2 linked regions of the Solidesulfovibrio fructosivorans JJ] genome follow. The protein of the gene in region 2 interacts with the protein of the main gene of each other region in a pairwise test. Links are inferred from orthologs where the notes say so. Each region holds a gene or a part of one and is shown on either strand. Other genes may lie near its edges.

Region 1 (4,150 bases), on a different replicon or contig from region 2:
GCGTCCTTGCCGCGCTTGAGGAGCAGTTCCGCCGTGGAACGGATGATGCCGAGCGGGTTTCTTATCTCGTGGGCGATGCCGGCCACCATGCGGCCCATGCCGGCCAGCTTTTCCTGCTGTTGCAGCTCGCGTTCGAGCTGTTCGCGCTCGGCGATGCGCTGGGCGTTGATGCGTCCGGCCCGGCTGATGATCACCCGCAGCATGATGAAAAGGAGCACCGAGGAGGCCAGGGTGGTGGCGATGATGATGCGCTGGAAATCCACCACCTTTTGGTAATCGTTGGTGATGTCCTGGGTGAACTCCAGCACGCCCATGATGAATCCCTGGGGATTGCCCGGGATGAGCGACCGTTCGATGCGCAGCGGATAGATGGTGCGCAAAATCACCGAGTCCGGCTTGGGATGGAAATTGAGGATGCCGCCCAGGAGCCCGGTGCGGCTGACCAGCTGGAAGTTCGACTTGCCCTGTTCCAGGGCTTCCATGATGGCTTCGCCGGCATAGCCGGTCTGGCCCACGAGTTCCTTGTCCGTGGAGAAGGACACCCGCTTGTCGTAGTCGTAGATGCGCACTTCGCTGACGTGGAAGCTGTGGATGGTGGAGAGCACCGTCTTTTCCAGCCGGTCGTACTGGGCCGGTTGGGACAGTTCCACCCGGCCGAAGCCGATGACCGTGGGCAGGGTGAAGCGCTGGTATATCTGATGGTTGAGGTTTTCGGCCAGGAGCAGGGCGAATTCCTTCTGTTTGGCCAGCACGTCCTGGCGGGCGTAGTTGGACAGGAAAATGGACAGGAACAGGTTGACGAGCAGGATCAGGGCCAGGGAGCTCCAGGACAGAAATTTGACCAGCCCCAGGTACTGGTCGGCGTCCGTGCGGCCGGTTTTTCTCACGCCGGATTCCCTGGCCCCGCGTAGGCCGAATTCCCTTTTCGTTTCAAAAGTGGCACCAGTAACAGATATATCTCATTGATATATTTGTATCGTTTCGGATGTCGGATGTCGGAATGCCTGTCCGGCGTTACAGTTTGCGCAGGAACTCGGCCATGGCGGTCAGTCCCTTTTCCAGGGTGGCATCGGCCGTGGCGTAGGAAAGCCGTATGCAGCGATCCTCGCCAAAGGCCACGCCCGGCACCGTGGCCACGCCGGCCTCGGTCAGAAGGGTCTCGGACAGGGCTGTGGAGTTCGGCACGGTGTCGTTGTAGTAGCCCGACAGGCAGGGGAACAGGTAGAACGCGCCGCTCGGCGTCGGGCAGAAAGCCTTTTTCCAGGTGCCGATGATGGAAAGGGCCAGGTCGCGGCGACGGGCGAAGGCCTGGCGCATTTCCTCCACGCAGTCCATGGGCCCGGTCAGGGCGGCGATGGCCGCCTTCTGGGCGATGGAGCAGATATTGGAGGTGGACTGGCTCTGCAGGGTGGACATGGCCCGGATGACGTTGGGGTGGGCCATGGCGTAGCCCACGCGCCAGCCGGTCATGGCGAAGCTTTTGGACAGGCCGCCGACAATGGCCACGTGCTCCGGGTGCAGGGCGAAGGCGCTGGCCATGGAAGCGGGCGCGGCCGGCGCGTAGACCAGCCTGTCGTAGATTTCGTCCGACACGATGTAGACGTCGCGCGATACGGCCCAGTCCACGATGGCGTCGAGCTGCTCCGCGGTGTAGTGCGCGCCGGTAGGGTTGGACGGTGAATTGATGATGAGCGCCCGGGTGGCCGGGGTGATGGCCTTGTCGAGGTCCTCGACGGAGACGAGGAAGCCCTGTTCCGGCGTGCTCGGCACGGGCACGGGCCGGCCGCCGGCGAGCCGCACCATGTCCGGGTAGCTGACCCAGTAGGGGGCGGGCACCAGGACCTCGTCGCCGGGGTTGAGCATGGCCATGAAAAGCGTGTACAGGGCCTGCTTGCCGCCGTTGGTGGCGATGATGGCCTCTTTGGGCGTGGGCACGCCGTACGTGGTCTTGAAATAGCCGGCAATGGCCTCGCGCAGGGTGTGGACGCCGGGCACCGGAGTGTACCGGGTGAAATTGTCGTCTATGGCTTTTTTGGCCGCGTCCTTGATGTGCTGGGGCGTGTTGAAATCGGGTTCGCCAGCCGAGAGGTCGATGATGGCCTTGCCCTGGCGCCGCAGGTCGGCGGCCTTGGCGGCCATGCCCAGTGTGGCGGACGGGGCGACGAGACGCATACGAAGCGCGGTGCGCATGGCCCGGAATCCTTGCGTTGAAGTGTTATGCCTCGGCCGCGTGTGCGCGGCCGTTTGTCAATATAGTATACAAAAGGCCAAAGGTAAATCATGGCTGCGCGATCGGATTCCGGCGTGATCCTCCCTTTCCCCGGCGAACTGGTCATGGCCCGGTTCGTGCGCCGCTACAAGCGTTTTTTGATCGACGCCGTGATCGAAAACCGGCCGATCACGGCCCATGCCAACAATACCGGCTCCATGCTCGGGCTCCTGCGCCCGGGGTGCACGGTGGGGCTTTCCGTGTCGGACAACCCCAAGCGCAAGCTGGCCCATACCTTGGAGATGACGCGCGTGCCGGATTTCCGGGGCGACTTCTGGGTCGGGGTCAATACGCTGACCCCCAACCGGCTTTTCCGCCGGGCCTTTTGCGCCGGGGCCTTTCCCGAGCTGGCCGGTTACGACACCATCCGGCCGGAACCGGTCTTTGCCCACGGCCGGCTGGATTTCGAACTGACCGGCCCGGCCGGGACCTGTTTCGTGGAGTGCAAGAACGTCACCATGGTCGAGGATAATGCCGCCGCCTTTCCCGACGCGGCGACCGAGCGCGGGTGCAAGCACTTGCTGGAACTGACCCGGCTCGCCCGGGAAGGAAAATGCCTGGCCGCGCTCTTTTTCTGCGTCCAGCGCCCGGACGGGGACTGCTTCGCCCCGGCGGCCATGGTCGACCCGGAATACGCCGCGCTTTTCACCGAGGCCCTGGCCGCCGGCGTGCTGATGCTGCCCTACCGGGCCGACGTCTCCACAGCCGGCATCACCCTGGCCGACCGCCTGCCCTTGGCAGGACGGTATTGATTACGCCGGGGCTCTGCCCCGGACCCCGCTGGGGGAAACCTTTCTGGAGAAAGGTTTCCCCCAGGCCCCCTTCCAAAGACTTTTAATAGAATTCAATTGGTACGGTGACACTCGTCCCCGTTAAAAGCTTTAGGAAGGGGAGAGCGCGAGAGGGGAGAACCCTTTTTAAAGGGTTTCCCCTCTCGCACGCTTTTTATTTATCCACCGGGCGGCGGGGGCTTCCACGAAGCGCGCCAGGAGCATGCCGGCGGCGATGGTCGCGGCCATGCCGGCCAGGGCGGCCATGGGCCACAGCGGTCCGGTCGGGGCGAAGAGGTATTTCCAGGGCTCGAGGACGAAGGGCTGCGCGAGGTAGATGGACAGGCTTGCCCCGGCGATGCGGCTGGTGAGGCGGTGTGTGGCCCAGGCCGGCGGGTTTGCGGCCAGGGACAGGCACAAGGCGGCCAGGGCCGGGGCGTAGAGGGCGTTGTTTTTGAGGATGGCGAAGAAAAACCGGTCGCCCGACACGGGGACGCACAGCAGGACGGCGAGGAGCGCCGTGGCCGCCACGGCGAGCCAGGCCGGCGGTCGCAGGCCCAGGACGAACAGCCGCGCCGCGGCCATGCCGGCAATGAATTCGAAGATGCGCAGATACGGGCTGGTGTAGGTCAGCCACTCGAAAAGCAGTCCGGCCAGCCGCGCCTGGTCGCCGGCCAGGGCGGGATGGGCGCGAAGCGCCCAGGCGAAAAGCGCGGGCCAGTGTGCGCTGATGCAGGCGTCGAGGCCGACGGCCGCGCCCAGGGCCGCAAGCCCGGCGCACCAGGCCGCCCGCCGGCCGGGCAGCGCCGACAGGCCCCGGCTAAGGAGCGGAAAAAACAAGTAGAAGAAGATTTCCGTGCTCACGGCCCAGGCCAGCGGATAGACGCTCGGGGCCTCGGCCACGAAATACCAGCTTTGGGTCAGCGTCAGGGCGGACAGGACGCTTTGGCAAAATCCGGGCACTTCCCAGGGCCGGCCGAAGCGGATGAAAATACCGGCCAGGGAGACCGCGAGCAGCAGCAGGTAGACCGGATAGATGCGGGCCAGCCGGGCGACGGCGAACCGGGCCAGCCCCCGTGGGCCGGTGATGGGGCGCGCGCCGTAGTTGTAT
Region 2 (5,661 bases):
CCACCAGAAGGAATCGTGAAACACGAGGGCGTTCGGCAGCTTGGGGTCGCCCGTATAGGAATACTGCGGCGTCTCGAAATACGGCGCCGGCATCGGCCCGTCATAGGTCGCGCCCCGGGCCTTGTACCAGTCCTTGTTGACGAACATGATGCGGTCTTCCTTGAGGTGTCCGCCAAGCCCCATCATGTTGGCCAGGTCGCCGGGCAGCCAGTTGAAGCGCTCAACGGAAAACTGGGAGCGGGTGAGCGGCGTTATGGCCGGGAAATCCTTGACCAGATGGGGAACGATCGCCTCATAGGCCGCGAATGCCCCATTGGCGTTCCAGTGGCTGTCCGTGGAGTAGAAGACCTGCTCCTTTTTCTTCGCCTCCATGAGCGCCTGGGTCACGTTGACGATGTCGACCTTGGTCCGCGCCTTGACGTAGGCAACGAAGCGATCCAGGTGCGTGTCCTGAAAGACCGGACGCAGGGCGTCGGGCAGCTTTTCGGGATAGACGGTATTTTTGTTCGGAGCCACGATGACCAGATACTTGATGCCCCGGGCCGCCAGCCATTCCCGCCGGCGTTCCATCTCCTGGGCAATAAGCGCCACGGCTTCCTTGGGCAGGCCGTAGGGGGAACGGGCGTCCTCCAGGATGTTGCGCGCCCCGTCCTGGGCCAGAAACAGCCAGTGGTCCTTGCCGGCCACGACCTGGGACGACGTCGAGGTGGAGGCCAGGACGAAGGTGTCGAGGTAGCTCTCCCAGGTGATGAGCAGCCCGCGCAGGCTGTAGTGGTGCTCCAGATAACCGTGGCGCAGCTTGTTGAACCACGGCACCCAGGTGCCCGGATCCAGTTTGAGTTCGGTCAGCTTCCCGCCGCCAGCCTCGCCGATGATGGTCATGGGCGCGAACTTGAAGACCCTGTCGACGGTGGGAAGCGCGAGCAGGGCCACGAACAGGAAACAGGAAAGAAAGGCCACGGTACGGCGGGAAAAAGTCATGCTGGTTTGCAAGGGGGCGTTCCAAGGGATGGCGCGGGGACTTTTTATCTGGCCCAAGCTGCTTCGAGGGCATCCTCGCGCTGTTTGAGTTCGCGCAGCACGGCCTCGCTAAGCAGTCCGTCGATGCGTTTTTTTTGCCGCCACCGCTCTCGTATATCCGAGGCGGATACGTCAAGTCTGGCCACGGGCACGAAGGTGATATGGCGGCCCTCGGGAAGCTCCCAGACCGCCGGATCGTCCGTGGGCGCGGCCCCCATGGCGGCGGCGTTGCTTTTGAGAAAAACAGTGAAGACCTCGAGCCCGAGCCCTTCCCGGGCATGCACGGCCAGGCTCGCCATACGGCCAAGTTGCAGGCCGCGTTTCCAGGTGGCGAGGCCGAGCAGGTCGCCCATGCCGAGGATGAAACAAAACTCCTCGCCGGGCCTTGCCTCGCGCAGTTCGGCCAGGGTGTCGCAGGTGTAGGACGGCCCGGGCCGGTCGGCTTCCATGGCGTTGACGCGAAAACCGTCCACAGCCTCCACCGCCAGGCGGCAAAGCAGCAGGCGCAGCTCGAAATCGAGCATGGGCTCGCCGGACTTGTGCGGGGGCCTGGCGGCGGGCACGAATTCCACCCCGGCCAGGGACAAGGCCTCGGCCACCTCGATGGCGGCGCGCAGGTGGCCGATGTGCACGGGATTGAACGTGCCTCCGAAAATGCCGATCACGGGTCGCGTCATGGCGTGGCGAAAAAAATCAGCCCCGCACCTGGCCGTTGCCGAGCGTCACGAACTTGGCGCTGGTCAGCTCCACAAGGCCCATGGGGCCGTAGGCGTGGAGCTTGGAGGTGGAGATGCCGATCTCGGCCCCAAGGCCCAACTCGCCGCCGTCGTTAAAGCGCGTGGAGCAGTTGACCCCGACCATGGAGGCGTCGGCCCGGCGCAGAAAATCCATGGCCCGTCCGTGGTGCTCGGTCAGGATGACCTCGGTGTGGTTGGAGCCGTAGCGGTGGATGTGGGCAAGCGCCTCGTCCATGGAATCCACCACTTTGACGGCGAGGATCAGGTCGTGAAACTCGTGGCCGTAATCCTCGGGCGCGGCCGGAGCGGCTCCCTCGCCAAGAAGCGGCAGGGCGCGCGGACAGGCCCGAAGCGTGACGCCGGCACGGCGCAGGGCCGAGCCGACCCGGGGCAAGAATTCCGGGGCGACGTCCGCGTGCACGAGCAGGCACTCCAGGGCGTTGCACACCCCGGGCCGCTGGGCCTTGGCGTTGACGATCACCTTTTCGGCCATGGCCAGATCGGCCTCGGCGTCGACATAGGCGTGGCACACCCCCTTGAAATGCTTGAGCACCGGCATGGTGGCGGCGTCGACCACGGCCCGGATGAGCCCTTCCCCGCCGCGCGGGATGATGACGTCGATATATTGGTCGAGCTTGCACAGCGCGGCCACGGCGGCCCGGTCGCTTGTGGGCACGAGCTGGGCGGCGTCGGCGGGAAGGCCGGCGGCGGCCAGGGCCTCGCGCAAGAGCGCGGCCAGGGCCTTGTTGGACTCCAGGGCCTCGGAACCGCCCTTTAAAATCACGGCGTTGCCGGCCTTGAGGCACAGGATGGCGGCGTCGATGGTGACGTTGGGCCGGGATTCGTAGATCATGCAGATAACGCCCAGGGGCACGCGCATGCGCCCGACAAGGAGGCCATTGGGGCGCGGGCGCATGGCCTCGATGCCGCCCACCGGATCGGGCAAGGCGATGATCTCGCGGCAGGCGGCGGCCATGGCGTCCATGATGGCCGGGGTCAACGTCAGGCGATTTACGCGCGGGGCATCCATGCCGGCGGCCTTGGCCGCCTCCACGTCCCGGGCGTTGGCGGCCATGACCGCCTCGCGGCGGGTGGCGAGCAAATCGGCCAGGGCGGCCAGAAAGGTGTCCTTGGCCGCGCCGGAAGCCCCGGCCAGAAGCCGGGAGGCGTCCCTGGCCCGGACGGCCATCTGTTCCATGTCGGTTGCCACGCTCATGGGACCTCCCCGTGTTGTGACGGATGGCATCGTAAAGGGTTGCGTTTTAGCCGTCAGAAGCCCGTTTCGTCAATCACCGTCGGCAACGGCGGCCAGAACCACGCCCGTGACGGTCTTGCCGGACCGGGTGCGCACCTTGGGCGTATCGGCAAAGGCCACCCGGTAGCCGACCGCTCCGAAAAGGCCCTCGAGTTCCTCCAGGGTGAAATGGTGGGCCGTGTAGAGCACCCTGCCCTCCTCCCGGACGACGAAACTGCCGGCCTCGCCCGTTTCGGGCAACCCCGCTTCGTAGCGGGCCGTGTAGTAAGGCAGATCCCAGTTTTGCAGAAAATCGGCCACGCACAGCACCCGGCAGCCGACCCGGCGGGCCTCGGCCAAGACGTCCAGGCGGACTTGCCGGGGATTGAGCGTGGTCAGCACGGCATGGATGATGCCGGCGTCGAAGGCATCGTCGGCAAAGGGCAAGGCGGCGAGATCCGCCCGCACCACGCGACAGCCCTGGTCGGCGGCGGCGGCCAGACTCGGAAAATTGCGGTCCGCGCCCACGGCGAAGCGGCCGGTTCCGGCCATTTCCCCGAGCATCCGGCCCGCGCCGCAGCCCAGGTCCAACACCCGGGCGTTTGGCTTCAAATAGGCCGCCACCCTCGGATCGAGAATCAAACTTGAAGGAACGCCTGAAGTTTCATCCCAGTACATCTTCTCCTCCCTTTTCGTGGAAGCACTCGCCGCCCTTCCCCCTTTCGAAAGTTTTTGAAGGGGGTCCAGGGGGAAACTTTTTTCAAAAAGTTTCCCCCTGGCCGCCGGAGGCATTTCTCCCCTCCCCTCCTTCCCCGCGCCTAGCCCTGCTCCTCGAAAAAACGCACCGCGTTTCGCAGTTCGCCGAAGTTGTAGATGTTGTAATGGGCCTCGACGCCGTCCATGGATTGCTGCCCCTGGCCGGAGGCGAAAAAGACCGTGCGCAGCCCGGCCTGGCGCGCGCCGTAAACGTCGCGGTACATGTCGTTGCCGACAAAAAGCACTTCCCCGGCATGCAGATGCATGCGTTTGAGGGCCAGGGCGAAGATGCGCGGATCGGGCTTGCGGTAGCCGAGGTCGCCGGAGACGATGACGGGGTAGAAATAGGAATCGAGGCCGACCATGCGCATCTCGGGCACGGCCCAGGCCGTCTGGGCGTCGGTCAGGGCGGCGAGGCGATAGCGCGGCCGCAGCTCGTCGAGGACCTCGCGCACGCCGGGGTAGAGTTCCAGGCAATTGAGCGCGATGCCCCGGTAGAGCTCGGCCAGAAAATGCGGCAGCACGGCCAGCTTGTTTTTGGGGATCGTCACCCCGGACCGACCGGCCCGGTCCAAAATGAATTCCCGCCACACGGCCACGGCGTCGAACTCCGGATACTGCTCCCCGCCGCGCCGGCGCTGGTCCTTTAGAATCTGGTAATAGCCGTCGCGCACGTCGCCCCGGTTGGTGCGGATGCCGTAATACTTGAGCAGGTGGCTGATGGAACGGTAGATCTGCTCGTTGCCCTCGTCGGTTTCGATATGGACGAGGGTGCCGTTGATGTCGAAAATGATGCCCCGCACCGTCATGCCAAACCTCCCTTTAAAATGGCCTTGCCCTCCTGGATGAGCCGTCTTCTGTAGGCGTCGTCGAGCCAGTGGTTGCGGGCGATGCGCAGAAGCGTCAGGCCAAGATAAAACGGCAGCCGTGCCGTTATGGCGTCGAAGGCCCGCTTCCTGTCGGGAAAATGCCCGGCGTATTCCCACAGGAAATGGCCGATGAACGGTTCCGAACGGGCGGGGTTGCCCGTCGCCAACATAAAGCAGTGCTTGAGCTCCCCGCAAAGCCGGCCCACGTCGTAGACCCGGTCGTCGCGGTGCATGCGCTCGAGGTCGATGGCGCACACGTCGCGACCATGGCCGAAGAGAAAATTGGAGGGTGTGGCGTCGCCGTGGACGCAGACCTGCGCGTCCTGCCACACCTCGGGCCGGGCGGCGTAGGCCCGGGAAAGCTCGCGCAGCCGGTCGAGGCGCCGGGAGGACGCCATGCCCTGCCCGCCAAGATAGGTCAGCACCCGCTCGAAATAGGCCTGGGTACGGGTGAAATCCACCCGTTCGCCGCCGGCCGTGCCGTTGTGGAGCCGGGCGAAAAACCGGGCCAAACCGGACAGCTTGGTGAAAAGCCTGTCCGAGCGGCCCGCTCCGGCGGCCTCCGCGATGACGGCGTCGAGCTGTTCGCCGGTCACATGCTCCACCACGAGCAGGTCCCCGAGATCGCGATTGGCTCCCAAGGGGCGCACAACGGTATCCGGCGGCCCGGTAAAGCCCAGGCTTCTCACGTATTCGAGATTGCGATATTCGTTTTGCGCGGACTGGGGCGCGTTGCTGCCGTTTAAGCCCCGGGCGCGGGCGTAGAACTTGCCCACCACCCGGGCCCCGCTCCATTTGTCCTCGTAGAGGTAGACGTCGCTTTCGGCCGAAACGCGGTAGACCCGCCAGCGCGGTTCCCGCCCGGCCGCCGTAAGCTGGGGCAGGATGCAGTCCCGCAAATAGCCCTGCAAGGGATCGTTTAACGAGAGGTGTCCGAGGTAGACGCGCATTCAAAAAAAACCATGTGGCGGCCGGTTTGGCGAGCCGGTCTGCCACCGGGCCGCCCCATCGGGAAAATTGTATAAAAGCACCGGCCCGCGCGCAA

Evidence for each region. The genes of interacting proteins can lie anywhere in the genome.
Region 1: the proteins of DESFRDRAFT_RS09965 (region 2) and sfsA interact in binary tests that used the Escherichia coli proteins (3 or more experiments, as listed by UniProt). The link is inferred for Solidesulfovibrio fructosivorans JJ] from one-to-one orthologs.

What each region holds. Positions count from the first base shown.
Region 1 is NZ_AECZ01000008.1:35,077-39,226, reverse strand. What follows is about bases 1,345-4,150. They hold sfsA (DNA/RNA nuclease SfsA), read left to right. Parts: upstream 1,345-2,280; coding sequence 2,281-3,021; downstream 3,022-4,150. Other genes in these bases: DESFRDRAFT_RS07385 (acyltransferase family protein), read right to left, coding at 3,187-4,150; DESFRDRAFT_RS07395 (pyridoxal phosphate-dependent aminotransferase), read right to left, coding at 1,345-2,190. Also shown: DESFRDRAFT_RS07400 (sensor histidine kinase), read right to left, coding at 1-887; more of DESFRDRAFT_RS07395, read right to left, coding at 1,015-1,344. UniProt on the Escherichia coli protein: Binds to DNA non-specifically. Could be a regulatory factor involved in maltose metabolism.
Region 2 is NZ_AECZ01000011.1:132,216-137,876, forward strand. The notes cover bases 844-3,816. They hold DESFRDRAFT_RS09965 (glutamate-5-semialdehyde dehydrogenase), read right to left. Parts: upstream 2,974-3,816; coding sequence 1,714-2,973; downstream 844-1,713. Other genes in these bases: DESFRDRAFT_RS09955 (alginate O-acetyltransferase AlgX-related protein), read right to left, coding at 844-993; nadD (nicotinate (nicotinamide) nucleotide adenylyltransferase), read right to left, coding at 1,026-1,697; DESFRDRAFT_RS09970 (class I SAM-dependent methyltransferase), read right to left, coding at 3,043-3,669; DESFRDRAFT_RS09975 (HAD family hydrolase), read right to left, coding at 3,810-3,816. Outside these bases: more of DESFRDRAFT_RS09955, read right to left, coding at 1-843; more of DESFRDRAFT_RS09975, read right to left, coding at 3,817-4,556; DESFRDRAFT_RS09980 (phosphotransferase family protein), read right to left, coding at 4,553-5,566. UniProt on the Escherichia coli protein: Catalyzes the NADPH-dependent reduction of L-glutamate 5-phosphate into L-glutamate 5-semialdehyde and phosphate. The product spontaneously undergoes cyclization to form 1-pyrroline-5-carboxylate.